One region of the Pedococcus sp. P3_C7 genome, then DNA from elsewhere that is predicted to be linked to it. Evidence: riboswitches for the same ligand, from Rfam matches in the RefSeq annotation. Region 1 holds a riboswitch; each other region holds the start of a gene.
The links. Region 1 has a riboswitch for S-adenosylmethionine ahead of AC1DS4_RS00505 (aminotransferase class V-fold PLP-dependent enzyme). Riboswitches for the same ligand answer to the same signal wherever they lie in the genome.
Positions count from the first base shown of each region.

Region 2: linked by a shared signal. The riboswitch ahead of metX (homoserine O-acetyltransferase MetX) and the one ahead of AC1DS4_RS00505 (aminotransferase class V-fold PLP-dependent enzyme) in region 1 are both predicted to bind S-adenosylmethionine.
Region 3: linked by a shared signal. The riboswitch ahead of AC1DS4_RS18230 (bifunctional o-acetylhomoserine/o-acetylserine sulfhydrylase) and the one ahead of AC1DS4_RS00505 (aminotransferase class V-fold PLP-dependent enzyme) in region 1 are both predicted to bind S-adenosylmethionine.
Region 4: linked by a shared signal. The riboswitch ahead of ssuE (NADPH-dependent FMN reductase) and the one ahead of AC1DS4_RS00505 (aminotransferase class V-fold PLP-dependent enzyme) in region 1 are both predicted to bind S-adenosylmethionine.

Region 1 covers NZ_JBFUHC010000001.1:104,600-111,826, forward strand. The annotation lists gene dapA (4-hydroxy-tetrahydrodipicolinate synthase) at 1-535, shown strand, start outside; gene AC1DS4_RS00500 (ribonuclease J) at 532-2,217, shown strand; gene AC1DS4_RS00505 (aminotransferase class V-fold PLP-dependent enzyme) at 2,342-3,751, opposite strand; SAM riboswitch class IV at 3,792-3,904, opposite strand; gene AC1DS4_RS00510 (FtsK/SpoIIIE family DNA translocase) at 4,295-7,033, shown strand; gene AC1DS4_RS00515 (multidrug effflux MFS transporter) at 7,095-7,227, shown strand, end outside.
Region 2 covers NZ_JBFUHC010000013.1:167,200-174,426, reverse strand. The annotation lists gene AC1DS4_RS18320 (ABC transporter ATP-binding protein) at 1-515, opposite strand, end outside; gene AC1DS4_RS18315 (DUF1048 domain-containing protein) at 512-895, opposite strand; gene AC1DS4_RS18310 (PadR family transcriptional regulator) at 898-1,251, opposite strand; gene AC1DS4_RS18305 (RNA polymerase sigma factor) at 1,396-3,060, opposite strand; gene AC1DS4_RS18300 (universal stress protein) at 3,309-3,710, opposite strand; gene metX (homoserine O-acetyltransferase MetX) at 3,820-4,956, opposite strand; SAM riboswitch class IV at 4,974-5,084, opposite strand; gene AC1DS4_RS18290 (DUF4192 domain-containing protein) at 5,178-6,260, opposite strand; gene AC1DS4_RS18285 (YkvA family protein) at 6,438-6,809, opposite strand; gene AC1DS4_RS18280 (EcsC family protein) at 6,942-7,227, opposite strand, start outside.
Region 3 covers NZ_JBFUHC010000013.1:148,149-155,375, reverse strand. The annotation lists gene hrpA (ATP-dependent RNA helicase HrpA) at 1-280, opposite strand, end outside; gene AC1DS4_RS18235 (hypothetical protein) at 312-515, opposite strand; gene AC1DS4_RS18230 (bifunctional o-acetylhomoserine/o-acetylserine sulfhydrylase) at 594-1,913, opposite strand; SAM riboswitch class IV at 2,071-2,185, opposite strand; gene AC1DS4_RS18225 (hypothetical protein) at 2,258-3,520, opposite strand; gene AC1DS4_RS18220 (hypothetical protein) at 3,517-3,807, opposite strand; gene AC1DS4_RS18215 (nitroreductase family deazaflavin-dependent oxidoreductase) at 3,960-4,418, shown strand; gene AC1DS4_RS18210 (hypothetical protein) at 4,446-4,853, opposite strand; gene AC1DS4_RS18205 (hypothetical protein) at 4,846-5,211, opposite strand; gene AC1DS4_RS18200 (RNA polymerase sigma factor) at 5,265-6,665, opposite strand; gene AC1DS4_RS18195 (MMPL family transporter) at 6,855-7,227, opposite strand, start outside.
Region 4 covers NZ_JBFUHC010000007.1:6,060-13,286, reverse strand. The annotation lists gene AC1DS4_RS10640 (response regulator) at 1-2,320, opposite strand, end outside; tRNA gene AC1DS4_RS10635 (tRNA-Phe) at 2,471-2,547, opposite strand; SAM riboswitch class IV at 2,905-3,019, shown strand; gene ssuE (NADPH-dependent FMN reductase) at 3,303-3,878, shown strand; gene AC1DS4_RS10625 (ABC transporter substrate-binding protein) at 3,878-4,933, shown strand; gene AC1DS4_RS10620 (ABC transporter ATP-binding protein) at 4,930-5,775, shown strand; gene AC1DS4_RS10615 (ABC transporter permease) at 5,775-6,668, shown strand; gene AC1DS4_RS10610 (LLM class flavin-dependent oxidoreductase) at 6,705-7,227, shown strand, end outside.

The DNA of each region.
Region 1 (7,227 bases):
GCTCGTCGCGCACTGCCACGCGGTGGCCGACGTGACCGACCTGCCGGTCATGCTCTACGACATCCCGGGCCGCACCGGCATCCCGTTCGACACCGCCACGCTCCTCGAGCTCGCCGCCCACGACCGGGTCGTCGCGGTCAAGGACGCCAAGGGCGACGGGTGGGCCTCGACCAAGGTCATGGCCGCGACCGACCTGCTCTACTTCTCCGGCGACGACGCCGCGAACCTGCCCTGGCTCGCCCTCGGTGCCATCGGGGTGGTCAGCGTCGTCGGCCACGTCGCCGGCAAGGACTATGCCGCGATGGTCGCAGCCGTCGACGGCGGCGACCTCGACGGCGCCCGAGACATCCACCGACGGCTGGTCCCCGCCGTCGACGCCATCATGAGCACCTCCCAGGGTGCGATCATGGCCAAGGCCGCGCTCGTCGAGCTCGGCGTCATCGACCACGCGACGGTGCGCTTGCCGCTCGTCGAGTCACCACCGGAGCACCTGGACATCCTGCGCGCCGGTCTCAAGGAGTCTGGCCTGCTGTGAGTCATCCCCACCCCGAGCTGAACCTGCCCCGGCCGCTCGCGAAGAACGGCGTGCGCATCATCGCGCTCGGCGGTCTCGGCGAGGTCGGCCGCAACATGGCGGTCATCGAGCACGACGGCCAGCTGCTCGTCATCGACTGCGGCGTGTTGTTCCCTGAGGACCACCACCCCGGCGTCGACCTGATCCTCCCCGACTTCGAGTACCTCGAGGACCGGCTCGACGACATCCAGGCGATCGTGCTGACCCATGGCCACGAGGACCACATCGGCGCGGTGCCCTACCTGCTCAAGCTGAAGCGCGACATCCCGATCGTGGGGTCGATGCTGACACTGGCGCTCATCGAGGCCAAGCTCAAGGAACACCGGATCACGCCGTACACCCTCGGGGTCAGAGAGGGGATGCGCGAGAAGCTGGGCGTCTTCGACTGCGAGTTCGTGGCGGTCAACCACTCGATCCCGGACGCCCTCGCGGTGTTCGTCCGGACACCCGGCGGAACGATCCTGCACACCGGTGACTTCAAGATGGACCAGCTGCCGCTCGACAACCGGCTCACCGACCTGCGCGCGTTCGCGCGGCTGGGGGAGGAGGGCGTCGACCTGTTCATGACGGACTCGACCAACGCCGAGGTGCCCGGCTTCACGACGCCGGAGAAGGACATCGCGCCGGCCATCGACAAGGTCTTCCGCGACGCGGAGCGCCGGATCATCGTGGCCTGCTTCTCCTCGCACGTGCACCGCGTCCAGCAGGTGCTCAACGCCGCCGAGACGGCCGGCCGCAAGGTCGCCATGGTGGGCCGGTCGATGGTGCGCAACATGGGGATCGCCGCCGAGCTGGGGTACCTCCACGTGCCCGACGGCGTGCTCGTCGACGTCAAGAAGCTCGACAAGTTCCCCGACGACAAGGTCGTCCTGATCTGCACGGGGTCGCAGGGCGAGCCGATGGCGGCCCTGTCGCGGATGGCCAACCGTGACCACCGCATCGACGTGGGAGAGGGCGACACGGTCCTGATGGCCTCGTCGCTCATCCCCGGCAACGAGAACGCCGTCTACCGCATCATCAACGGCCTCATGCGGCTCGGTGTCAACGTCGTGCACAAGGGCAACGCCAAGGTGCACGTCTCCGGCCACGCCAGCGCCGGTGAGCTGCTCTACTGCTACAACATCGTCAAGCCCCGCAACGTGATGCCGGTGCACGGCGAGTGGCGACACCTCGTCGCCAACGCCGAGCTCGCGGTCCAGACCGGTGTGCCGCGCGAACAGGTCGTGCTGGCCGAGGACGGCGTGGTCGTCGACCTCGTCGACGGCGTCGCGCGCATCGTCGGGGCGGTCCCGTGCGGCTACGTCTACGTCGACGGGTCCTCGGTGGGTGAGTTCGACGAGGCGCTGCTCAAGGACCGCCGGATCCTGCGTGACGAGGGGTTCATCTCGGTCATCGTCGTGATCGACTCCGCCACGGGCAAGATCGCCGCGGGACCGGAGATCCAGGCCCGGGGTTTCGCCGAGGACGACGAGATCTTCAGCCAGGTGCGGCCCAAGATCGAACAGGCGCTCGCCGAGGCCACCGGCAACGGCGTCACCGACTCCCACCAGCTCGAGCAGGTCATGCGTCGCGCGATCGGTGGCTGGGTCGGCGGCAAGATCCGTCGCCGCCCGATGATCATCCCGGTCGTCATCCAAGCCTAGCCTGCGCCTGCTCCACCCGAGAAGGGCGCGCTTCACCCGAGAACCGTTTCCGGGTGAAGCGCACCTTTATCGGGTCACCCGATAAAGGTGCGGCAGGTGGGGCTCGGGTATGCCGCGGGGGCGGCTACCAGGGGCGCGCGAGGTCGAGCGCGCGCGGGTCGCCGACCGGCAACCACCCCTGCGGTCCGTTGACGTAGTCGGCGCGGGGTCCGTGCTCGGCGAGCTCGGCCACGGCTGACAGCAACCGCTCGACGTGCTCAGCGGTCGTGGCCAGCCCGACACTGGCGCGGACGGCGGTCGTGGACCCCACGGCGTGGGGGTCGTCGAGCAGGGCGTCGACGCACAGGTGCGCACAGAACTTGCCGTCCCGGACCCCGATGCCGTGCTCGGCCGACAGGGCCGCGGACACCAGTGACGAGTCGACCCCGTCGATGGTGAAGGTCGCCACGGCAACGCGCTCGTGGTCCGGGCTGAAGAGGGAGTAGGTCTGCACGCCGTCGATGGCGGCCAGACCGTCGAGCAGACGCTGGCCCAGCGTGCGCTCGTGCTCCTCCACCGCGTCCGCGTGCGCCCGCAGGGCATGGCACGCGGCAGCGAGGGCGATCGCGCCGATGACGTTGGGACTGCCGCCCTCGTGGCGTGCGGCCCCCTTCTGCCACACGACTGCGCGCTCGGTCACGGACTTGGTGGCGCCGCCGCCGGCGAGGTAGGGCGCCGCAGCGTCGAGCCAGTCCGCCCGGCCTGCCAGGACTCCCGTGCCGAACGGTGCGTACAGCTTGTGGCCGGACAGCACGGCGTAGTCGACACCGAGGTCGTCCAGGTCCACGCGGCGGTGGGGGGCGTACTGCGCGGCGTCGAGGACCACCCTCGCGCCCGCCTGGCGGGCGATCGCCGCCAGCTCGCGGACCGGCCAGATCTCTCCCGTGACGTTGGAGGCGCCGGCGAGCACGACCAACCGATGGCGGCCGGGGTGGTCGCGAAGCGCAGTCCGCAGGAGCGCCCTCGCGTCGCTGATGCTGCCGGGGACCGGAAGCCGGTGGGTGCGCTGGTGGGGCCACGGCAGAAGCGCGGCGTGGTGCTCGGACTCGAAGACGAAGACCTGCGTGTGGCGCGGCAGACATCGCGCCAGGAGATTGAACGAGTCGGTGCTGTTGCGGGTGAAGACGACCTCGTCGCCCTCGCGTGCCCCGACGAACGACCGCACCTCGGCCCGCGCCTGCTCGTACCAGGACGAGGTCACCCGGGAGGCCCAGCCATTGCCGCGGTGGACCGAGGAGTAGGTGCGCACCGCCGTGTCGACGGCCTTCTTGACGCTGACCAGCGCCGGCGTGGACGCCGCGTGGTCGAAGTTGGCGTAGTCCACGGCCCCGTCCAGCGTCGGCACGAGCAGCGACTCCGACACGACCGCGGGCAGCGGGCCGACCTCGCCCAGTGACCGGGCATCGGGAACAGGGCGGAGGTGGCTCTGGGTGCGGGCGTGCGCGAGGGGGGCGCTGCGACGGAAGGCTGGTGGCGGGGTGCTCGCGATCGACATGGGTAGAGCTCCTGGTCCGGGTGGGACCCGAGAGCTCCCGAGTCCGCGCTTGCCGGCTGCGGGTGCAGTCGGCCCGGTCGTCACCCGGAGCACCCCACCGCGGAGGAGGGTTGCTGGTCAGCAAGCCGGGGCTGTGCGCTGACACTCATGACCTGTCGTCGAGGGTAGCGGCACGGGTCGAGCGGGATCCAGCACGTGGGCGTGGGTTCCCGCGATCTGAGATGGCGGAAGTCCGTGACCGCCAGGTGGCCGGAGGCAGGGCCGAGCGATCTGGCGGGGCGGGTCGGCATCGCCGTCCCCACGCGACCCTTCCCCCTGTGCGCGCCTGTGCCGACGACCACTGCTGGTCGTCGGCACAGGCCCCGCCAGACGCAAGGCCCAGCGTCCCACCGGGCGTGCGCCCTGGTAAGGGCTACCTGCCCTTCGTACCCGATCGGGGAGGGCAACTCGGCCGTTCGGGCCAGGGCGATCCGGACACATTGCCTGCGGGTGGAACGCGTGTGACGCGTGTGTCCCGTGTGACCTTCGCGTAGCCTGCGGAGCATGGCGACACGTCCGTCCACCCCAGCACGATCAAATGCAGGGTCGCGCTCGTCGGGGAGCCGGGGCACCGCAACACGCCCCGCCAACCGCAAGAGCAGCACACCCCGCAAGTCCCCAGCGCGTGGCAAGGCCAGCGGTGGCGGACTGCCGCTGCCCCTGCGCGCGGTCCGCGGCACCTGGATGGGCATGGCACACGTGGCCGGCGGCGCGGTGCGCCGGGTCGGCACCAGCGCCCGTGAGCTCGAGCCCGAGCACCGACGTGACGGGCTCGGCTTCTTCCTCATCGGACTGTCGATCCTCGTCGCCGCCCGGGAGTGGTGGGCCTTCGAGGGCGCCCTCGGCGACGTCGTGCACGCCGTCGTCGCAGGCACCTTCGGACGCGTCGCCTATGCCGTGCCGCTCGCCCTGCTCTTCCTGGGCATCCGCTTCCTGCGCGCGCCGCAAGAGGACTCGGCCAACTCCCGCCTCGGTGTCGGTCTCGGCGCGCTCGCCTTCGCCGCCTCGGGGTTGGCCCACGTCGCCGCCGACATCCCCACCCCGCCCCAGGGCGCCGACGGGATGCGTGACGGTGGCGGCATCATCGGGTTCCTGGCATCCAGCCCGCTCGAGGCGGCGGTGTCGGTCTACGGCACCGTGCCGATCCTGTTGATGGTGGGCTTCTTCGGCCTCCTGGTGATGACCGCGACGCCCGTGCACATGGTCCCCACCCGCCTCGCCGAGCTGCGCGACCACCTCCTCCACCGGGGGACGGTCGACGCCGGGAAGGACCCGCTCGCCGACGCGGTCGAGGACAAGCCCAGGCGTCGTCGCCGCGTGATCGACCCGGAGGGTCCGCTCGAGGGGGACGAGGCGTTCGAGCAGGCCGCTCTCGTGGCACCCGACGGTCGGCGGTTCCGCCCCGGCGAGAAGCGCCCCACCTCGCCCGGCGTTCTGGCCCCTTCGGCGACTGCCGAAACCACCTCGCCCGCCAAGGGCCCGGCCATCGAGGTCAAGGCCGCCCTCGAGGCGCCCCCGACGACCCCGCTGCCACAGCGAGTCGAGCAGCTCGCGCTCGCCGGCGACATCACCTACACGTTGCCCGACAACGCCATCCTTGAGCCGGGTTCCCCGCACAAGACCCGCAGTGCCGCGAACGACCGCGTGGTCGAGTCGCTGAGCCAGGTGCTCGAGCAGTTCGACATCGATGCCCAGGTCACCGGCTTCAGCCGTGGACCGACGGTCACCCGCTACGAGGTCGAGCTCGGCCGTGGCACCAAGGTCGAGCGCGTCACCGCGCTCTCCAAGAACATCGCGTATGCCGTGGCCTCGGCCGACGTCCGCATCCTGTCGCCGATCCCGGGCAAGTCCGCGATCGGCATCGAGATCCCCAACGCCGACCGCGAGAAGGTCAGCCTCGGCGACGTGCTCCGCAGCCAGGCAGCGCGGGGCAACGAGCACCCGATGGTGATGGGCGTCGGCAAGGACGTCGAGGGCGGCTACGTCATCGCCAACCTCGCCAAGATGCCGCACCTGCTCGTCGCGGGCGCCACCGGCGCGGGCAAGTCCAGCTTCGTCAACTCGATGATCACCTCGATCCTCATGCGGGCCACGCCCGACGAGGTGCGCATGGTCCTGGTCGACCCCAAGCGGGTGGAGCTCACGGCATACGAGGGGATCCCGCACCTCATCACGCCGATCATCACGAACCCCAAGAAGGCCGCCGAGGCGCTCGCCTGGGTGGTGCGTGAGATGGACACGCGCTACGACGACCTCGCGCAGTTCGGTTTCAAGCACATCGACGACTTCAACAAGGCGGTCAAGGCGGGCAAGGTCAAGCCGCTGGCGGGCTCGGAGCGGGTCATCCACCCGTACCCGTACCTGCTGGTCATCGTCGACGAGCTCGCCGACCTGATGATGGTCGCGCCCCGGGACGTCGAGGAGTCGATCGTCCGGATCACGCAGCTGGCACGGGCCGCGGGCATCCACCTGGTGCTGGCGACCCAGCGCCCGTCCGTCGACGTCGTCACCGGCCTCATCAAGGCCAACGTGCCGTCGCGGATGGCGTTCGCGACCTCGTCGCTGGCAGACAGCCGGGTCGTGCTCGACCAGCCCGGTGCCGAGAAGCTGATCGGTCAGGGCGATGCGCTGTTCCTGCCGATGGGCTCCTCCAAGACGATGCGCGTCCAGGGTGCGTGGGTCACCGAGTCCGAGATCCAGCAGGTCGTCAAGCACGTGACCGGCCAGCTCAAGCCCAGCTACCGCGACGACGTCACCGTGGTGGCGGCCAAGAAGCAGGTGGACGACGACATCGGCGACGACCTCGAGCTGCTGCTCCAGGCCACCGAGCTCGTCGTGACGACCCAGTTCGGCTCGACGTCGATGCTCCAGCGCAAGCTGCGCGTCGGGTTCGCCAAGGCAGGTCGGCTCATGGACCTGCTCGAGTCCCGCGGGGTGGTGGGTCCGTCCGAGGGTTCCAAGGCGCGCGACGTGCTGATCAAGCTCGACGACCTGCCCATGACCTTGGCGCTCATGCGTGGGGACGAGGTGCCCGAGATGGAGCCGGTGTTCGACGGACAGGCGGCGGATCCTGACGACACGGGTGTCGAGCGGACGGACGAGGTCGCCCTTGCGGGTTCCGGCTACACGCCCGGTTACGCGCCCGACTCACGCTACGACAACGACCCGGTGGCGAGAGGGCTCGCCGGTCGCGAGGAAGTCGAGGAGTCCCTCGACGCCTGGGAGCTCACCGGCAGGGACTGACCAGCCCAGAGATGAAGGGCGCGGGATGAAATAGACCTGTGCCCTTCGTCGTTGCGCAGAGGTGACTGCCGCTCCCGAGACCCTGACTGACGCCACCGCCCCGACTCCGACAGCCCCGACTTCGACCGCGACCTCCACGCGCAGGCCGTCACCGCATCCCAGCACCGGTGTCCAGCCGGCCCCGACGGGCCGTT
Region 2 (7,227 bases), on a different contig from region 1:
ATGCGCGCCTGGGGGTCGAGCCCGGTCGTCGGCTCGTCCAGGAAGACGACCGGCGGACTCCCGATGAGGCTCATGGCGAGGTCGAGGCGGCGGCGCATGCCGCCCGAGTACGTCGACACCCTCCGACTCGCCGCGTCGGTCAGTGCGAACCGTTCGAGCAGCCTGGCTGCGACCACGCCGGGGTCCTCGAGGTGCCGCAGCCGTGCTACGAGGACGAGGTTCTCCCGTCCGGTGAGGATCTCGTCGACGGCGGCGAACTGTCCGGTCAGGCTGATGGACTCACGCACCCGGGCCGGGTGGGTGCCCACGTCTTGGCCGTCGATGACAGCCGTCCCCGCGTCGGCCTTGAGCAGCGTGGCGAGGATGCGCACGACCGTGGTCTTGCCCGCCCCGTTCGCCCCGAGCAGGGCGAAGATGGTTCCCGCCTCCACCTCGAAGTCGACACCTCGGAGCACCTCCAGGTCCTGGTACGACTTCTCGAGGCCCCGCACCTGGATGGCAGCATCGGTCGTCATCGGTCCTCACCTTCCTGGGCGTCGCTTTCCTGGGCGTCGTCGATCGCCTTGGTGAGGCGGGCGCGCTCCTTGTCGATCCACCGGGTGCCGGTGTAGGCCTGCGCGAACGCCTCGGCGAAGTCGACGGGGTCCTCGCCCACGATGGCCCGCACAGGGGTTCCGTCGGCAGCCGCCCGGTCCCAGAGGTCCGCGAGGTCTCCCAGCATCGTGACGGCGATGGTGCCGTCCGTGATGCCCCCGTAGTACATGAGGTACCGCTGCACGGCCTTTGCTGCAGCGCCGTACGGTTCCGGCAACGCGTCGATGCGGGCCTTGTACGCCCGGTACTGCTTCTTCTGCTCCCACGAGCCGGTGACGGTCTCGATCCACTTGGCGGCCATGCCTACTTATCTCCTTCGTCCGGGCTCTGGGCGTTCTCACTGCGGAGCTGGTTGAGACGTTCGGTGAGGAAGCTCCAGGTCCTCCAGAACTCTTCGAGGTGCTCGCGCCCCTGCGCGTTGAGCGAGTACACCTTGCGCGGCGGGCCCTTCTCGGATGGGACCTTCTCCACGTCGACCAGGCCGCGCTGCTCGATCCTGACCAGCAGCGCGTAGACGGTGCCCTCGGCGATGTCGGAGAAGCCCTGGTCGCGCAGCCAGGCGGTGATCTCGTAGCCGTACGCCCGCCGAGCGAGCAGGATGGCCAGGACGATCCCCTCCAGCGTCCCCTTGAGCATCTCGGTCTCCTGCTTGCCCATGGAACCTCCCGTCGCTACTCAGTGTTAATGACTACCGGTAGATAGTAACACTGAGTAGCGGGGCCAGCGCAAGCCCCGACGACAGGCGGGAACGACGAACGCCCCCCGAGTCTCGGGGGGCGTTCGTGTGGAGAGGTATGCCGGTCAGTCCAGGTAGTCGCGCAGCACCTGGGACCGGCTCGGGTGGCGCAGCTTGCTCATCGTCTTGGACTCGATCTGACGGATCCGCTCACGGGTCACGCCGTAGACCTTGCCGATCTCGTCGAGCGTCTTCGGCTGGCCGTCGGTGAGCCCGAAGCGCATCGAGACCACACCGGCCTCCCGCTCGGACAGGGTGTCGAGCACCGAGTGGAGCTGCTCCTGCAGCAGCGTGAAGCTGACCGCGTCGGCCGGGACGACGGCCTCGGAGTCCTCGATGAGGTCACCGAACTCGCTGTCACCGTCCTCACCGAGAGGGGTGTGCAGGGAGATGGGCTCGCGACCGTACTTCTGGACCTCGACGACCTTCTCCGGGGTCATGTCGAGCTCCTTGGCGAGCTCCTCCGGGGTGGGCTCGCGCCCGAGGTCCTGGAGCATCTGGCGCTGCACGCGGGCCAGCTTGTTGATGACCTCGACCATGTGGACCGGGATGCGGATGGTGCGGGCCTGGTCAGCCATGGCGCGGGTGATCGCCTGGCGGATCCACCACGTCGCGTAGGTCGAGAACTTGTAGCCCTTGGTGTAGTCGAACTTCTCCACCGCACGGATCAGGCCGAGGTTGCCTTCCTGGATCAGGTCCAGGAAGAGCATGCCGCGACCGGTGTAGCGCTTGGCGAGCGACACCACGAGGCGCAGGTTGGCCTCGAGCAGGTGGTTCTTGGCCTTCTTGCCGTCCTGGGCGATCCACCACAGCTCACGCTTGAGCTTCATCTCGATCTTGTCGCCCGAGTTGAGCCGCTCCTCGGCGAACAGCCCGGCCTCGATGCGCTTGGCGAGCTCGACCTCCTGCTCGGCGTTGAGCAGGGCGACCTTGCCGATCTGCTTGAGGTAGTCCTTCACCGGGTCGGCGGTGGCACCGGCGGTGACGACCTGCTGGACAGGAGCGTCGTCCTCGTCGTCATCGCGCAGGACGAAGCCGGAACCCTCGTCCTCGTCGTCCTTCTTCTCGTCCTCGGTGTCGTCCTCGACGACGACGTCCTCGAGCTCGGACTCGACCACGTCGGTGGGCTCTGCCGGCACCGCCTCGTCGTCGCCGTTGCCGGCCGCGTCAGCCGCCGTGGCAGTGGCGTCCGTGGCCTCGGTCTTGGCTGCCGACTTCGTGGTCGCGGCCTTCTTCGTGGCCGGAGCTGCCTCGCCCGCGGCTGCGGCGGCGGCCTTCTTCGTCGTGGTCGCCTTCGCCGGCGCCGTCTTGCTGGTCGCAGTCTTGGCGGTCGCAGTCTTGACGGGGGTGGCCTTCGCCGACTCGGCCTTCGGCGACGCAGCCTTGGCCGTCGACTTGGCGGCAGGTGCGGCAGTCTTGACTGCCGTCTTGGCGGCCGCCTTCTTGGCCGGCGCGGTCGTCGTCTTCTTGCGGGTGCTCGTCGCAGCCACCGCGCGTGAGGCGGTGGCCGAGTCGAGGGTCACGTGGATGCCCTGCTCGTCCAGGGAACGCAGCACAGCCTTCATCCGCTTGGGTGCGATCTCGGCCCCCTCCAGGGCATCACGCAACTGACCACTGTCGACCGAGCCGTTGGTGCGGCCCTGCTTGAGCAGCTTCTGCAGTGCGGGGTGGGAGAACTCGGGGGGAAGAGACGGTGCGGGGCTCGCAGCCTTCTTGGACACAGGCGACACGGACTACCTTTCGTCGCGGACTCGCGGCACGGCGCACGTCATCACAGCCATGCTTGAGGATGTCTGTGACAACAACAGCGGGAGTGGAAGTATTGCCGAGATCGGCTGGGCTGGACCCTGACGAGATCTCGTTGACGACATTGTAAAACGAGTTGCCCGCAGATCACGCATCGGCACACTGCCGACACCGCGCGATGTCTCGCTGGACAGCCATGGAGAGCCGTGCCGGACCGGTGCAGACAGTCGCCTCAGGCGTCGGCCTTGACGGCCAGGACGGGGCACGACGCGTCGAGCAGGATGCGCTGGGCGTTCGAGCCCAGGATGAGCTTGCCGACGGGGGTGCGACGACGCAGGCCGATGACGATGAACTCCGCGTGCTCCTCCTCGGCCACCGCGATCAGGTCCTCGGCCGGCTCGTTGCCCCGGACGAGCTGACGCACCTCGTGCTCCAGCCCCTCCTCGTCGAGCTCGCCCTGGATGCGGGAGAGGTCGGCATCGAAACGGTTCGCCTCCTCACTGTCGAAGTCTCGGCCACCGCGCTGGGAGTTGATGACGATCAGCTTGGACTTGCGTAGCAGCGCCTCGTCCGCGGCCCGGCGCAGAGCCGCCCGCCCTTCCTTCGTCGGCACATATCCCACAACGATGGCCACAGGGACCTCCTACGTTCAGTTGACCGAGTAGCGGTGCGACCGGGTGGTGGACCCGGGGCACACCAGGCGACGGCAGCCGCTGGGCCCGACCGTACCGGAAATCCCCCCGTCAGGCAGGGCCTGCGAGAACCCGGGCCACGATCTGCCCGACCTGCTCGATCTCGATGAGGAACCCGTCGTGGCCGTAGTCGGAGTGCACGGTGTGCAGCTGGGCCGCCGGGACGGCGTCGGCGATCTCTCGGGACAGCCGCGGCGGGTAGAGCCGGTCCGAGTCGACGGCGACCACCGCCACCTGAGCGGAGATCCTGGCGAGCGCCGCGGCGACCCCCCCACGGCCTCGTCCGACGTCGTGGGAGTTCATCGCCTCGGTGAGGACGACGTAGGAGTTGGCATCGAATCGTCCGGCCAGCTTGCCGGCGTGGTGGTCGAGGTAGGACTCGACGGCATAGCGGCCGTGACCGCCCAACGGGTCCTCCGCCTCCTGCGGCTCGCGACCGAAGCGCTCGTGCAGCTCGAGCTCGCTGCGATAGGTGACGTGCGCGATCCGCCGCGCGATCCCGAGCCCGGTCTCGGGACCGGGGCCGCGCTCGTAGTAGTCGCCGCCGTGGAAGTCGCCGTCCGCGCGGATCGCCAACAGCTGCGCCTGACACCAGCCGATCTGCTCCGCCGTGGCGTATGCCGTGCTGGCCAGCACGATGGCCGTCGCGACCCGTTCGGGGTGGGTCACCGCCCACTCGAGGACCCGCATCCCGCCCATCGAGCCACCCAGGATGGCGTGCCAGCGGTCGATGCCGAGGACGTCGGCGAGCAGGGCCTCGGTCTGCACCTGGTCACGCACGGTGACGAAGGGGAAGCGGCTCCCCCACGGGGCACCGTCGATGGCCGGCGAGGACGGGCCGGTGCTCCCCTGGCAGCCGCCCAGGACGTTGGCGGCAACGACGAAGTAGCGGTCGGTGTCGAGCGGCCGACCGGGGCCGATCAGCCCGTCCCACCAGCCCGGCGTCGGGTGACCAGGGCCGGTCGGGCCCTCGACGTGGCTGTCACCGGTGAGGGCGTGCTCGACGAGAATGGCGTTGTCACCGGCGGCGCTGAGCTCACCCCAGGTCTCGTAGGCCACCCGCACCCCGGGAAGGACGCCACCGCGCTCGAGCTCGATCGCGCCGAGGTCGACGAACTGGCGTCGACCGACCGGGTCACCGTCGCGCCAGGCACCTGACGTCGCTCGTGGTGGGGAGGTCGTGGTCATCGAAACTGCTCCTGTGGCGCTCGCGCTTGCCGCCCAGGTCAGGGTCGGCCGGGTCTTCACCCGGGGCACCCCACCGCGAGGAGGGTTGCCGCCCAGCAAGCCGGGGCTTGGTGCTGGGACTCATGACCTGGCGACCATCATACGAGGAGGCCGTCGGCGTGTCCGCGGCGTCCGCACGATGGACGCGTCGCCGCCGACCGTGACGCGCGCGAGGACTTGGGTCAGCCCGACCGCAGCTCGGCTGCGCGCTGCGCGCCGTGGCTGCCGGGACGCACGCCGAGGTCGAGCATGCGCTCGAGCAGCTGCGCCAGCCGGTAGTCGGGGCGCGCCCGGAGCGCCCGGTCCACGCAGGTCCGGGCCAACGCGCCGTCGCCCTGCCACCAGGCACAGTTGGCGAGCACGGTGAGCGCCGGAGCCGCGTGGTCGTCGGGGACCGACCTGACCAGGGACTGCAACCTCGCCAGAAGACGGCGACCGGCCCCGGCCGACGGCCCTGCCCCCGGGCTGCGGTGCCAGGTGGGAGCCGGCAGCGTGCAGCGCAAGGCGTCGACGAGGTCCGGCGACAGGGAGTCCAGGGGCAGGGCACCAGGGCACAGCCAGGCCACGAGTCCGTCGCGCAGCGCGAGGTCCTCCAGGCTGCGCACGAGCAGGCAGACCTCGGCGGGCCCGAGCTCTGCGACCTCGGGCGCGTCACCGGTCACGTCGCAGACCACCGACCAGCGCGACAGCGCCTCGAGCCGACGGGCAGCATCGAGGCGTTCCGACTCGGGCTCCGAGCCGCTACCCAGCTCTGCTGCCACCGCCTCGGCGAGGACCGGGTCCGCGGCGACGAGGTCGGCGATCGCGGACCTACCCGGGAGGGGCGCGATCTCGAGCCCGACGTACTCGGCCACGGCGGGGGTGTCGGCCGCCTCCGGGACCGGCGCGCCCTCGGCCGGACAGCATCCGTCGGCGCAGTCGATGGCGAACCAGCGCCCGTCGCGGACGACAAGTCGGTCCAGGACCTCGAGGTCGGCCTCGGTCGCCAGGCGACGCACGGCGTCAAGACCGGGCCTGCTCGAGCCCGCCGCCGTCTCGTAGCCGACGAGCATGACCGCCTCGGGCCGGTCCTGCAGCAGCGGAGCCACGAGGACGCGGCCGACCTGCTCCGCGTCCTGGGGTGGTGGCAGGTCGATCCGCTCGATCAACCCGACGCTGCGACCGTGGAGGGCGACCAGCACGATCGAGTCCTGGGGGTGGTAGCCGAGCTGGTAGGGCAGCACGGCGACGACATCGGCCGGGCCGCGCAGTCTGATCTGGCTCATGGGCCAACGCTGGCGTCCCGGGGGCCATCGCGTCAGGGGCCGGAGCCAGCCCTGTGGACAGGCGCACCAACGCCGACGGGGTGGGGCTGCTCCGCGCCGCCACGGCGCGACAACGGCGTCCTCACACCCCGCCATGCCCTCGACAAAACCCGACCGAGCGAGTGAGACGTGCTGGAGTCAGCGGACGACGTCGCCCTCCACGGTCTCGTGCGCCCTCGCCGGCGTGGTGCGCTCCCAGGCCAGGAACGACTCGGTCTCGTTGACGACGGTCGCAGCGATCCACGACACCACCACCGCGTCGTCGGCGAGGCCGAAGACGGACAGAGCCAGCTCGGGGATCAGGTCGATGGGCGACACGACGTAGGCCACCGCGCCGAGAACCATCAGGAGCCGACCGCGGGTGGTCCCGGCATACTCGCCGCGAAAGGTGGCCCGGAACAGCCGGGGCAGGCTCATCAGGCGTTCACCCAGCGCGGGCGATCCCGGACGGGTCGCGGTGCGGACTGCGGTGGCGATGGTGCGCAGGGCACCGAAGCGGGTCATGGCCATGGTCAGACTCCCGTTGTTCGAGGGCGCAGGCTCCGGGTACCACGATGGCCCGGACACGGTTCAAACGACCTGGGTGCCCCGGTGATTCCCGGCGCCTCCCCCAGCCTGCGTCCAACCGGCGCAGCACGCCACTCAGAAGCCAGTGGCCCTGGGCGGGAACTCGTGACGCGCGTGGTCGGCGATCTTCTTGAGCAGGTAGCTGTCGAGGCCCGCGCCGACGACACCGCCGATGACGGGCACGCCCTTGCCGAACCGGCTCAGCGTCTTCTTCCCAGCGGTCGACAGCAGCCGGAAGCCGACCGCCTTGTTGACCACCATCAACGCAGGCCCGGGCAGCCGCTGGGCCGCGAGGTTGGCGAGTCGGCCGGTCGAGGCCACGCCTGCCTTCTTGAGCAGGTCGTCCGCGTCGGCTCCCACG
Region 3 (7,227 bases), on a different contig from region 1:
GCGGCTGGGTGTGCCCGATCAGTCCGGCCTGCCCGCGCCCCACCTCGAGGCAGATCTTGGGCAGCTGGGTGGTCTTGCCCGAGCCCGTCTCACCCGCGACGATGACGACCTGGTGGTCGCGGATCGCGGCGGCGATGTCGTCCTTGCGCGTGACGACCGGCAGGTCCGGCGGGTACTTGAGCTCCGGCACGGGCGGCGGTACGCGCACGGGCCGAGGTGGGCCCGCCCGACGTGGCCGCCGAGACCGGGACCGCTGCTCGGAGGACACGGGCGAAATCATACGGGTGAGCCCCAGCCACCCCTGCGTCTGCTCAGCGCACCAGTGTCGTCAGGTTGCGCGGGTTCGGGAGCTGGTCGGGAGCCAGGATTGCCCCACCGCCTGAGACGGTCACCAGCACGAGGACGACGGCAAGGACCGTCACGACCGCGACGAGCAGAAGCGGTGCGACCTGGTGTGGAAGGTGGACCGTGTGGACGTGCAGGTGGAGCGTCACGGGCCCCGGGTGCGAAGCCATGCCCCAGTATCCCCCCGCGGCCGCCGGCTGACACCTGCATTCGACGTGTTCGGTCGGACGCAGGTGTCAGCAGTCGGCTCAGACGCCCTTGGCCGCGATGAAGCCCTGCTCCAGGTCGGCAACGATGTCGTCGATGTGCTCGATGCCCACGGCGAGGCGCACCAGCCCGGGCGTCACCCCAGCCTTGAGACGATCGCCGTCCGGGCCCTGGGAGTGGGTCGTGGACGCCGGGTGGATCGCGAGCGAGCGCACGTCACCGATGTTGGCGACGTGGCTGTGCAGCACGAGGGACTCGACGAACCGTCGCCCCGCTTCGACGCCGCCGGCGATCTCGAACGCCAGCACCGCCCCAGCACCCCGCGGCGTGTACTTCGTTGCCTTCGCGTACGACTCGTGGTCCGGCAGTGAGGCCCACACGACCTGCTCGACCTGCTCGTGCTGCTGGAGGAACGCCGCCACCTTGTGCGTGTTCTCCAGGTGCCGCTCGATGCGCAGGCTCAGCGTCTCGATGCCCTGGGCGATGAGGAAGGCGTTGAACGGTGCGATCGCGGGACCAAGGTCGCGCAGCAGCTGGACGCGCGCCTTGAGGATGAACGCGAGGTTGGCGCCGAAGGCACTCCCCACGCCGAGGTCCCGCGCGAACACCAGCCCGTGGTAGCTCTCCTCCGGGGTGTTGTAGTTGGGGAACTTGTCGGGGTCGGCCCCGAAGTCGAACGTGCCCCCGTCGACGATCACCCCCGCGATCGACGTGCCGTGACCACCGAGGTACTTGGTCGCCGAGTGCACGACGATGTCGGCTCCCCACTCCAGCGGACGGATGAGGTAGGGCGTCGCGATCGTGTTGTCCACGACGAGCGGCACTCCGGCCTCGTGGGCGACGGCCGCGACGCCCTCGATGTCGAGCACCTCCGACTTCGGGTTGGAGATCGTCTCGCCGAAGAACAGCTTGGTGTTGGGCCGGACGGCGGCCCTCCAGGACTCCAGGTCGTTGGGGTCCTCGACGAAGCCCACCTCGATCCCGAACTTGGGGAGGGTGTGCTTGAGCAGGTTGAAGGTGCCGCCGTACAGGCTCGGGCTCGCCACGACGTGGTCCCCCGCCTCGGCGATGTTGAGGATGGCCAGGGTCTCGGCGGCCTGTCCCGAGGCGACCAGCAGCGCCCCGACCCCGCCCTCGAGCGACGCGACTCGCTGCTCGACAGCGTCCTGGGTCGGGTTCATGATGCGGGTGTAGATGTTGCCGAACTCCTTGAGGGCAAACAGGTTTGCCGCGTGTTCGGTGTCCTTGAAGACGTAGGACGTCGTCTGGTAGATCGGCAGGGCGCGAGCGCCGGTGGCGGCGTCCGGCTCCTGCCCGACGTGGACCTGCCGGGTCTCGAACGACCAGTTGGTGGAGCTCATCTCGGTGTCCTTCACTCTCGTATGCCGCGTGGCACGGATCGGGGGCCCGTCACCGGCGGAGCGGGTGGTCGAGGTGCCTGTGAAGGGGAGGTTCGAGCTCCCGAGGTCCTGTGATCACTGATGCCACCGCCGGAACGGTGCGGGACACGTGGTGGGTCTCCCGCGCTTGCGGACGGCGACTGCGCCGCCCGCCAGGTCTTCACCCGGGGCACCCCACCGCGGAGGAGGGTTGCCGGCCAGCGAGCCGGGGCTTGTCGCTGGCACTCATGACCTGGGCCGAGGCTACGCCGGGGAGGTGAGCGGGCGGCATACCCATCTCTCATGGCGGACGCACGAACGGCGGGTCAGCGAGCGCCGGGACGTGGGTCGGGATCGGGGGTGGTGCCGCGCGCATCGGTGGCGTCGCGGGTCCGCATCGCCAGGTCCCCGTCGTGTCGGGCGTACAGGTCGCGCCCGGTGCCGACGGCCCCCAGACCCGCCGCGGTCGCCTCGGCCGCGAGGCCGGTGACGAACATCGTCCGCGACCGGTCGGGGTCGCGGGTCACCAGGGCGAGGTCGTCGAGCCACTTGTTGCGCACGAGGACGCGTGCACGTCCCGCGACCTGCTCGGCCACCCAGTGCGCCGTCGCGGTCGGCGAGCCCGGCGACCGGGTCGCGCGGAACGTGCGGAACGTGCGGGCGTCGGGCTGGTACTCGGCTCGACCGGCGCGGCGAAGCTCCTCGGCCGTCGCGAGCCGGAGGCGTTGAGCCGTGCCGAAGCGCAGCGAGCGTCGCGCCGTCCTCGTCGGGCTCGCCAGGGCCGCGGGGTTCGTCGCCAGGGCGCCCCGCTTGAGCACGCCGGACGCGGCGCCGGTGACCGACAGGGCGGCGCCCACGCCGATGCGGCCCCAGTCCCCGTCGCCGTAGCCGACCTTGACCGCCACGTCTGCCGTCAGCTGGAGTCCGTCGCACGCCCCGGCGACGACCCCCAGCGCCTTGGACGGCGGCGTAGGAGCCATCGCCACGCCCCCTGCCGCGCTCCCGAGCACGCCGGCCCCACGACTGAGCCCCGTCAGCGAGTCGTACATCCGTGAGTCGTCGAGGCCGTCCTGGACGAGCTGGTGCAGAACCGAGGCGCACCGGCGGTCCGCCTCGGCAAACCGTTGCCAGGCTGCGGCATGGCGGCGTTCGGCGATCTGGACGAGCTCGAGCTGCTCCAGCTCCTTGCGGTGCACGTCCGCGGCGACCGCACGCTGAGTCGGGTCCGCGCTCTCCTGCGCCGTCACCCGCCGGTTGCCCAGGGTGACCGCGAGCTGCCAGGCCTCCGCGTGCGTCGTCACCGCCCAGGAGGCGTCGTGCTGCGCCTCCGCCAGAGCTGCGGCAAGGGGCCGCAGGGCCACCGCGGACACCGCGTAGCGACGCCCCACCGAGACCAGGAGCGAGGCCGCGGTGCGGGACCGAGCGCCGAAGGCGGCGCCGCCCGGCCCCTCCCAGGTCGTCCTGCTCGGGTCGCCGAGGCTTCGCACGGTGCTCGCCAGGGCCAGCAGCAGCTCGCCCTGCCCGGCCAGCCGGTCGGCGAGTGCGCGCACCGTGCCGGGATCACCCGACAGCGGCCTCAGGATCGTCATCCCGGGCCACCGTCGAAGGCGGCGGCGCTCGTGCTCTCGACGTCGGCGTACAGCCGCCCGGCCAGCGCCGTCGCGGCCGCGAGGTCCTCGAGCGCGCGGCCGATCACGTGACGTTGGTGCTCGAAGTCACCCAGCACCGAAGCGAGGGCTCCGGCGCTGTCGCCGGGGCCCAGCGCCCAGGTCTGCTCCGAGCTGCGCACCGCCTGCCAGAGGAGGTCGTCGGCCACCTCCCGCAGGGAAGCGCCCAGCGCCACGATGGTGTCGGAGTTCACCTCGATCCGGGTCATGGGTCCGAGGGTAGGTCGGTCGTGGGACGCCTCCCGGAGTTGTCCACAGCCGCCTGTGCGCCGGATCCTCGGCGCCCGACAGCTCCCACCGAGCCGACCCGCCTGCTCGACCCCTCCACCCGAGATGTGCCGGTTCGTGTTGTGATGGACCCATGAGCATTGTTGGTGAGTACGTCGCCAGCCCCACCGGCTGGGTCCGGACGCAGGTCGAGCAGATCGAGGCCGCCGGGACGACCCGTGCGGTCGCCATCCAGGGTCGACGGGTCGTGATGCTGACCATGCTCGGCCTCTCCGGCAAGGTGCGAAAGGTGCCGTTGATGCGCGTCGAGCACGACGGTGTGTATGCCGCGGTGGCGAGCAAGGGTGGCGCGCCGGAGCACCCCAAGTGGTACGCCAACATCCGCAAGAACCCGGTCCTCGACCTCCAGGACGACGACCGCACGTGGACGGTCCGGGCCCGCGAGCTCGAGGGCGCCGAGCGCGAGGAGTGGTGGCCGCGGTGCGTCGAGGCGTTCCCGCCCTACGCCGACTACCAGGTCAAGACCGACCGGCTGATCCCCGTGTTCGTCCTCGAGCCAGTCGACGAGCCGGTGGACACAGCCACGGACTAGCGGTCGGCCAAGGCCACCGACCAGCTCTCAGCTGGGACGGGTGCGCCGCAACCAGAGCAGGCCGAGCACCGGCAGCACCAGTGGCACGAAGCCGTAGCCGGACCCGAAGTGCGACCACACCGTCTTGTCGGGGAAGGCGTCCGTGGCCAGGTAGGACGCCAGACCCACGATGAGCACGCCTGCCAGCTCGACGCTGATCGCCACCAGCGCGACGCGGCGCGACGTGAGGTCGCCGCGCGCCAGCGCGACCGTCGCCACGACGTAGTTGACCGCCGCAAGCGCCGACAGGACATAGGCCAGCGGCGCCCTCGAGAAGTACTCGGAGATCTGCAGCACCGAACGGCCGGTGGCCGCGAGAGCGAGCAGACCGTAGACCGCGACGAGGACCACGCCGGGTCCCGATCGGGTCGAAGGGGCGGACGGGGTCTCAGCCACGGAGGTTCCAGATCTGTTGGAGTCGAGCGGTCATGACCGCGACGCCGAACGCCCCGACGGCGACGACCCCCATCGCCCAGCGGGTCTTCTCCTTCAGCGCGAGGAACAGTGCCGCCGGCGGCACGAAGGGAAGCGTGATCGCATAGGCCGCGAACGTCGCCTGTTCGGCGCCGCCACCGGGTACCCGCCCGAGATGGACGAGGCAGACCACCAGCTGCACCAGGAGGCCCAGCTCGGTCACCCCGGCCACGAGCAGGAGGCGGTCGTCGACGAGCCGGCTGCGCGCGGCATACCAGGCGGCGACGGCCATCAGGCACACCGCCGCCACGAGCACGACGACGGTCAGCGGGAGGAGCACGGCGGGAAGCCTACGCGAGCACCCCGTCGTGGTCGTTCGCCGGTCGGGGACCGTCAGCCGCCGGTCTTGACGCCCTTGCCGGACGACCGCGGGTTCGGCGCCTCTCTGTCGCCGGTCCTGGCCGGGTCACTCGGGGCGGACGCCGAGGTGCCGGCCTTGGCCGACTTGCCCTGGACGGGCGGCGCCACGGACTTCGTCGAGTTGGGGGTGAGGTTGGGGGCATGCGTCGCGGGCGAGTGCGGAACCGGCGTCTTGGTGCTCGGCGCCTTGGTGGTCGACGGCTTCGTCGGGTGCGTGGGCTTGGCCGAGGGGATGACGCGCGCCGTCGGTGCCGACGAACCCTTGGTGGGCTTGGCCGCGAGCACCCCTGCGCAGTACGCCTCCACCCGGTCCGCCCCGCCGGCAGTGCCCGCAAGGTTGCGGAAGGCGACCGACCGGTCGCGAGCGGTGCCCTTGGCCTTGTCGGAGGCCCACGCCCTGCACAGGCCTGCGGCGGGGCTGCCCGCGGCATGGGGCCCCACGCCTGCATTCGGCGGGGTCGCCGGGTTGCTCCCGGGGTCCGGTGACGTGCCCTTGCCCGGGGCCTCGGGCGCCGGTGCCCCGACGGTGTCGTGCAGGACCTGCTGGACCGGGTCGGGCAGCACCCCGACGTAGGCGGCTGCCCCGAGACCGCCCAGCGACATCACCGACACGGACAGGGCCGTCGCGGTCAGGAGCGCGGCCCGCGACCGACCGGCCGCCGCCGCGGTCACGGCGCCAGCGGAGCCCAGACCGATGGCGATGACCTTGACCCCCGGCGACCGGCGTGCCGAGGACGGGATCTTGCGGAAGGCACTCAACGCGATGTGTTCGTCAGCCAGTTCCGCCGGCGTGGGAGGTGCGGCCAACGACCACGCGAGCAGGTCGGCATCGGTGGCCAGCCGCTCCAGGGCCCGCGACTCGGCCCGTTCGATGTTCGCCTGGTCCACGCCGACGACGTCGGCCACCGCACTGGGCGGCAAGCCCGCCCCCAGGTGCAGCACGACGACTTCGCCCTGCCCGAGGGGCAGGGCGCGCAACGCGGTCAGGGTGTCGTTGATCCCGCGGTGCACCGGGTCGCCTCCTGCGTCGGACTCGATCAGCTCGTCGATGTCGAGCTCGCCATCGCCCTCGACCTGGATCCCCGGCAGCACGGTGACCGACCCCCAGGCCCGTCGGAGCGTGCTCTCCTCGGCGCGCTGGCGGGCGCAGGCGAGCAACCACACGCGCCACGCGAGCTCGTCCCCGACAAACCCGGGCAGACCGCGCACGACGGTGATCCAGCCCTCGCAGGCCTCGTCGTAGGGATCGTCGTGCCCGACGACCCGCAGGTAGCGGATCATGGCCGGGTTGGCATCACGCCAGAGCCGGGCGAAGGCATCCTCTTCGCCGGCTTGGGCGGCGCGCAGGGTGCGCGTGAATTCGGTCCCCAGCACGATCTCAGTATCGCGGTTCGGCCCGCGCCGTCCCCTCATCCGTTTGGCCCCAAAGTCAAGACTTGGTCAAGTCACCCGAGAGCAGTCCCGGCAGCCGCCGGCAGCCGCCGGCAGGCAGCGGGGCGGTGGTGCCGTGGCCAGGGCTTCGGTGAGCACCGAAGCCCTGGCGCGGTATGCCGCCCGCCCGGGTCAGGGCGCGACTGCCAGCTCCGGGGCGGGCACCAGGACCGACTCGCGAGAAGCCGGCTCCTCACGGTGTCCGTGCCGCTCCCACCACCGCGCGAGGGGACCGGGTGCGTACCAGTTCGCCCTGCCCAGCAGTCGCATCGTGGCGGGCACGAGCAGGGCCCGTACGACGGTGGCGTCGAGCAGGACGGCCACGAGCATGCCCACCCCGATCATCTTGAGGAAGACGATCCCACTCGTCGCGAAGCCACCGATGACGACGGCCAGCAGCAGGGCGGCGCTGGTGATGATGCGCCCGGACCGCTGCACGCCGGCCGCGACCGCCCGGGTGTTGTCCCCGGTGCGGTCCCACTCCTCACGCACGCGGCTGAGCAGG
Region 4 (7,227 bases), on a different contig from region 1:
CGTTGACGCCGGGCATGAGGTAGTCCAGCAGCACCACGTCGAAGGGCTGCCCGCGCCGGTGGGCGTCGTCGAGGAGCCCGAGACCTTCGACCCCCGACGAGGCGATCGCCGCCTCGATCGACCAGCCGGCCAGCTGCTCCTCGAGGATGAAGCGGTTGGTCTCGTTGTCGTCGACGACCAGCACGCGCAGCCCGGCCACCGAGGGCACTGGTGCGGCGACGGCGGCGCTGACGCTGGCCGGCGCGAAGCGCACGGTGAACCAGAACGTGCTGCCGTACCCGGACTCGCTGTTGACGCCGATCTCACCGCCCATGGCCTCGACGATCTGGCGACTGATGGCCAGGCCGAGCCCCGTGCCGCCGTACTCGCGCGTGGTGGAGCTGTCGCCCTGGGAGAACGCCGTGAACAGCCGTTCCTTGACCTCGGGCGTCATGCCCGACCCGGTGTCACTGACCTCGACCCGCAGCACGATGCCTGCGTCGGTGGCCTCCGCGCTCGTCACGTCGCTGGTCTCGACGCGCGTCACGTCGGGCGTCACGTCGCTGGTCGCGTCGCTGGTCTCGTCCGTCGTCTCGACCGTGGCCCGGACGACGACCTCTCCACTGTTGGTGAACTTCACGGCGTTTGCGGTCAGGTTGGAGATGACCTGCCCGAATCGCACGGGGTCGCCGCTCACCACTGCAGGGACGTCCGGGTGGCAGGTCACCGCAAGCTCGAGGTCCTTGGCGCGGGCGCGCTCTGCCATCATGGTGGTGCTCTGCTCGACGATGGCTCGCGGGTCGAAGTCGACCGCCTCGAGGTCGAGCCGCCCGGCCTCGATCTTGGACAGGTCGAGGATGTCGTTGACGAGGGAGAGCAGGCTCCGGCCGGCGCCGTCGATGCCGTCGGCGAGCCGTCGCTGGTGCGGCGTGAGCTCGGTGCGTCCGAGCAGCTCGGACAGCCCGATCACGCCGTTGAGCGGGGTGCGGATCTCGTGGCTCATCGTCGCGAGGAACTCGGACTTGGCCATCGACGCGCTCATCGCGTTGTCGCGCGCCTGCTCGAGTCGCTCGGCGGCCAGCTGACGCTCCGCGACGCGGGAGAAGATCGCCGCCGCCCTGGCCACCGTCAGCCCGTCGCTGTCGGTGGGCGGGGTGGTCGCCCGCGTGTCCATGACGACGACGCACGCGGCGCGGTCCTCGGCCACCACGGGCGCGGCCACGAGGGCGGTGCCCTCCGTCGTGAGGGAGGCTTGGGGGCTGCGCGACTCGACGGCGGCCATCGCGATCCGGGTGGCCTCGGCGACGTCCTGTTCCGGCACGTCGCGGGTCTCGCCCGGGACGGGTTCGAGCTCGCCGTCCCTGGTCACCACCCACGCTGCCACCGGCTGCCATCCCGTGTGCCGTGCCACGTCCTTGAGGATCGTGGGGATGACCTCGGCCAACGTCGTCGCGTCGTTGGCCGCGGTTGCCATGGACGTGAGCAGGGCCAGGGCCTGTTCCGCGTCCTTGCTCTCGGTGATGTCCTGGGAGGTGCCGCCCATGCGCAGGGGGGCTCCGGTGACCTCGTCGCGGGTGAGGCGGCCACGGCCACGGATCCAGCGCAGGGAGCCGTCGCTGTGGAAGATGCGCGCGTCGAACTCGAACTCGCCCGTCTCCTCCAGGGCGCGCCGGACCACCTCGGCCACGGCGTCCCGGTCGTCGGGGTGCATCCGGTCGAGGAAGCCCTGGTAGTTGGGGACGAAGCCGGAGTCGGGCTCCACGCCGTAGATGCGGTAGAGCTCGTCGGACCACGCCACGACGTCGCTGCCGACGTCCCATTCCCAGCTGCCGATCTTGGCGATGTGCTGCGCCTCGGCCAGCTGCGTCTCGCGCCGTTGCAGGGTCTCGATCAGCCGTCGCTGATCGCTGTACTCGGTCACCCGGTGCAACCATCCGACGTGGTTGCCGTCGTCGTCCCTGATCGGGGTGTGGCTGACCAGTGCCCAGAACCGCTCGCCGTTCTTGCGCAGCAGGCTGCACTCGAGGTTGCTGCCGGGGGCGCTGCTGCCCTGCAGTCCGCTCAGGTGTTCGGCGAACTGGGCCTGGCCGGTCGCGTCCAGGGTCTCGAAGACGGACAGCCCGTCCATCTCGTCGACCGTCCTGCCCAGCATCTCCGCAAGTCGTGGGTTCGCGAGCACGGTCCTGCCCTCGGCGTCGAAGACCCACAGGCCGTCGGGCGACGCCTCGACCAGCCAGCGGCTCAGGTCGCCGAGGTCTGCCTTGCCGCCCAGGGTCCCGAGGTCGCTCGCACCTGCGGTACGTCCACGGGCGCCTGGGTCGAGGGGCTGCGGATGCTGCACGCAGTGATCTTCCTTCATCAGCCGCAAAGAAGCGCCCTCAAACACTCAATTCGGCCCAGATCCTGCACCACCAAGCCGCTGAACGACCACAGCGGAGCTGCTCTATCGAGGGGGATGGAGGGGTACCTCGAGGACCTGGGGCTTCTCGGGTGGTGGCCAGGGGCGGGGTCGAACCGCCGACCTTCCGATTTTCAGTCGGACGCTCGTACCAACTGAGCTACCTGGCCGTGGGTGCATGTGCGTGATGGTGACCATGCAATCCAGAACATGCGATCGCGGCGGTCTCGTGCCGAAGCCCGGGGGACCGTCGCGACTGCAGGATCATAGCCGATCCGTGCTGCCCCCTCACAACCGACGGCCATCGCGGAATGGCCCCGCGTGCAACCACGACTTCCTGCGCGGCCTGGGTGCCGAGCCGGTGACGTATGCCGCTGGGCTGGCCGAGCACGAGTGAGCTCGGCCCGTCGGCACGAAGGGCAGCCGCGCAACGGATTCCGTGCGTGGGAGCTCTTTGTCGTCCCACCATGCGAGAGACATATCCTACTTATTTGATAGGCAATGGAGGAGCCGCTACCTTCGACGCAGGTCATGAGCTCCAGTGACAAGCCCCGGCTCGCTGGACGGCAACCCTCCCACTCGCGGTGGGGTGCTCCGGGTGAAGACCAGGTGGCAGTCGAACGACCGCCGCAAGCGCGAGGCTCGAGCCTCATCCGAGGACGGAAACCCATGAAGGACAACGGATCCAGGCAGGCAGCCGATCGCTCCTGCCGACCCGTCCTGCGCAGGCACATCGACCTGCTCAGGGTTTCCAGCGCGCTCTGTCGCCCCTGACGCGCGCCCTCGTCGTTCGTCGGCTTCAGCCGGTCTCTGACCTGCGCTCGTAGGTCTGTTCGGCACCTGCTGCCTCGAAACCCATTCTCCTCCAACGGTTCTGCGCCTCGGCGCGGGACCGGCGATTCCCCTTGCCCGAAAGGATCCACCCATGGCTGTCATTGCCACGATCTCCAGCAGTCCCTCCCTCTCCTCCAAGACCGACGCCGTCCTCTCCGACATCGCGAGACAGCTCCAACGCGCCGGCCACGTCGTCGTCCCGATCGTGTTGCGGGACCTGCCGGCCGGCCCACTCCTGCGCGGGGACGCCCATGACCCCGACGTGGCCCGCGCCGTGGCTGCGCTCGAGGCGGCAGACGCGGTCGTCGTGTCCACCCCGGTCTACAAGGCGGCCTACGGCGGCCTGCTCAAGACCTTCCTCGACCTGCTGCCGCAGTTCGCGCTGCGGGGCAAGGTCGTCCTGCCGGTGGCCACCGGCGGCACGCCCGCCCACGTGCTGGTCGTCGACTATGCCCTCCGCCCCGTCCTGGCGAGCCTGTCGCCGAGCAGCATCACCCCGGGCTGGTTCGTCCTGGCCGACCACGTGAGGCTCGTCGACGGGGGTGAGGCCTTCCTCGACGAGGCTGCCCTGCGCCCGCTGCGCGAGGTCACGACCGTCTTCCTCGACACCGTGGCAGGACGCTCGCTGGTCACCGCGGGTGCCGTGCTCCGCGAGGCGGTGGCCTGATGCGCACGATCCGTGGTTCCTTCACCGCGAGCCGGGCGCTGGTCGCCTCGCTGGCGGCGGCCCTGCCACTCGTCCTGGTGTCCGGCTGCTCGCTCCCGTCGAGCGAGGCCAGCACGTCCGCGAAGGACAAGGGGCCGGTGACCATTCGCTACCAGGGGTGGGCCAACTCGGTGTCGCTACCCGAGCTCGCCTCCGACCTGGGCTACTTCCCCACCCTCAAGCTCAACTGGGTCGGCAACACCACCAGCGGTCCCCAGGACATCCAGTCCGCGGCCACGGGGCAGACCGACTTCGGCGGTGCGTTCTCCGGCGCCGTGGTCAAGCTCATCGGCGCAGGCGCCCCGGTCAAGGCCGTCATCAACTACTACGGCGAGGACGCCAGGACGTTCAACGGCTTCTACGTCAAGAACGACAGTCCGATCCGGACCCCGCACGACCTGATCGGCAAGAAGGTCGCTGTCAACACTTTGGGGGCGCACGCCGAGGCGGTCATCGACACCTACCTGAAGAAGAACGGCCTCACGCCGGAGGAGATCAAGCAGGTGCAGCTGGTCCCACTGCCCCCCAACGACACCGAGCTGGCCGTCCGGCGTGGGCAGGTCGACGTCGGCACCCTCTCGGGGGTCCTGCAGGACCACGCCATCGCCACGGGTGGGCTGCGGTCGCTGTTCAGCGACTACGAGCTGTTCGGCGCCTTCAACGGTGGTCAGTACGTCCTACGGGACGACTTCATCGCCAAGCATCCGGCGGCAGCCAAGGAGTTCGTCACCGGGGTCGCCAAGGCGATCGAGTGGGAGCGCACGAGCTCTCGCGAGACCGTCATCACGCGGTTCACCACCATCATCGAGAAGCGTGGTCGCAACGAGAAGACCGACAACCTCAAGTTCTGGAAGAGCGTGGGAGTCGCCAGCAAGGGCGGCTTGATCAGTGACCAGGACTTCACCCGCTGGGAGCCGTGGCTCGTCGACAGCGGGGTCCTCGAGCAGGGCGCGCTCAAGCCCCGCGACCTCTACACCAACGACTACAACGGGCTCGCGTCGAAGGCGTCCTCATGAGTGCCCACATCGAGCTGCGTGGCGTGACCAAGGAGTTCGCGCTCCGCCCGACCAGGGACCAGCCGCAAGCACGCCCGCTGGTCGCGCTGGACGACGTGTCCCTGGAGGTGCCACGCGGTGAGTTCCTCACGCTGGTCGGACCGAGCGGGTCGGGCAAGACCACCTTGCTCGACCTCCTCGGCGGGCTGAGCCGCCCCACGAGCGGCAGCGTCCTCGTGGACGGCGCCGAGGTGACCGGTCCCGGTCTCGACCGGGGCATCGTCTTCCAGCAGTACGCGCTCTTTCCCTGGCGGACCACCCTCGCCAACGTGACGTTCGGCCTCGAGCAACGGGGACTGAGTCGCCGCGAGCGCACCGAACGGGCCCGCGAGAACCTGGCCCTCGTGGGGCTCGAGGGGTTCGAGGACCGCTACCCCCACGAGCTCTCCGGTGGGATGAAGCAGCGGGTCGCGATCGCCCGGAGCCTGGCCTACCAACCCGGGATCCTCCTCATGGACGAGCCGTTCGCGGCCCTTGACGCGCAGACCCGTGAACAGCTGCAGGACGAGCTGCTGCGGATCTGGCGAGCCACCGACACGACGGTCGTGTTCATCACCCACGGCATCGAGGAGGCGGTCTACCTCGGCCAGCGCGTGGCCGTCCTGAGCGCCCGCCCCGGGCGTCTCAAGGCCCTCGTCGACGTCGACCTCGGCGACCGCGAGTCCACCACGGACCTGCGGTCGGACCCCCGCTTCGTGCACTACCGGCACGAGGTCTGGACGCTCCTGCACGACGAGGTGCGCCGCGCCCAGGACGCCGGTCACCTCAAGATCCAGCCCGACGGCACAGAGAAGGCAGCCTGATGAGCACCGCAACCCTGGACCCAGGTCGTGATCTGACAGCGCCGACGCAGCCCGGCCCGGCACCCGAGGCGAGCGTGGCTCGGCGGGCTGCCACGCGGCATACCTGGTGGGGTGCCGTCGCGCGCCGCCTCGGGCGGGGGACGCGCAGGTCTGCGGCCGTCGTGCTCTTCCTGCTGTTGTGGGAGTTCGGCACGCAGTACCTGCTCGACCCCGCGCGCAAGGTGTTCCTCCCGCCTCTGCACGAGGTGCTCCAGGCGTGGTGGGGACTGGTCCAGAGCGGCCAGCTCCAGCAGCACGTCGCGGCCAGCCTGACCCGGTCGGTGATCGGGTTCAGCGTCGCGGTCGTCGCGGGCATCGGGCTGGGACTCGTGGTGGCGTGGTACGACGGCCTGCGCGAGTTCCTCACGCCGCTGCTGGAAGCCTTCCGCAACACGGCCGCCCTCGCGCTCCTGCCGGTCTTCGTCCTACTGCTCGGGATCGGGGAGACGAGCAAGATCTCGATCGTCGCGTACGCGAGCTTCTTCCCGGTGCTGCTCAACACGATCGCCGGGGTGCGCACGGTCGACCCGCTCCTCGTCAGGGCCGCCCGGTCGCTGGGGCTGGGCAGCCTGAGGCTGTTCCAGAAGGTGGTCCTGCCCTCCGCGGTGCCCACCATCTTCACGGGCGTCCGGATGGCGGGCACGGCCTCGATCCTGGTCCTCATCGCCGCCGAGATGGTGGGCGCGAAGGCGGGGCTGGGCTACCTGATCGTCAACGCCCAGAGCAGCTTCCAGATCCCGGACATGTATGCCGGCATCCTCACCGTCTCGCTGTTCGGGCTCCTCGTGAACACCGTCCTCGTCCGGCTGGAGCGGCACTTCTCGCGCTGGCGCGTCGCTGCCGCGGCCCGCTGACCAGCACCCCAGATCCGTTGAAAGGAAAGCTGAACCATGTCCACTGAACCCCGAGAGCTCCATCTCAACGCCTTCATCATGTCGACCGGCCACCACGAGGCCGCCTGGCGACACCCTGAGGTCGAACCCGCCCGCGCGCTCACGCTGCAGCACTACGTCGACATCGCCAGGACGGCCGAGCGCGGCCTGCTCGACTCGGTCTTCTTCGCCGACGGAGTGGCGCTGCACGGCAACGTGAAGCACAACACGCACAGCGCCTTCGAACCGCTCACCCTGCTCTCGGCCCTGGCCGCCTCGACGACCCACGTCGGGCTCATCGCGACCGCGTCGACGACCTACAACCATCCCTACACACTGGCTCGCGCGTTCGCCTCGCTCGACCACCTCAGCGGTGGGCGGGCCGGGTGGAACATCGTCACGAGCGCCGGGCAGGACGAGGCGCGGAACTTCGGGCTCGAGGGTCGCCCCGACCACGAGGCGAGGTATGCGCGGGCCACCGAGTTCGTCCAGCTCGCCCAGGCGCTCTGGGACTCCTTCGACGACGAGGCCGTCATCGCCG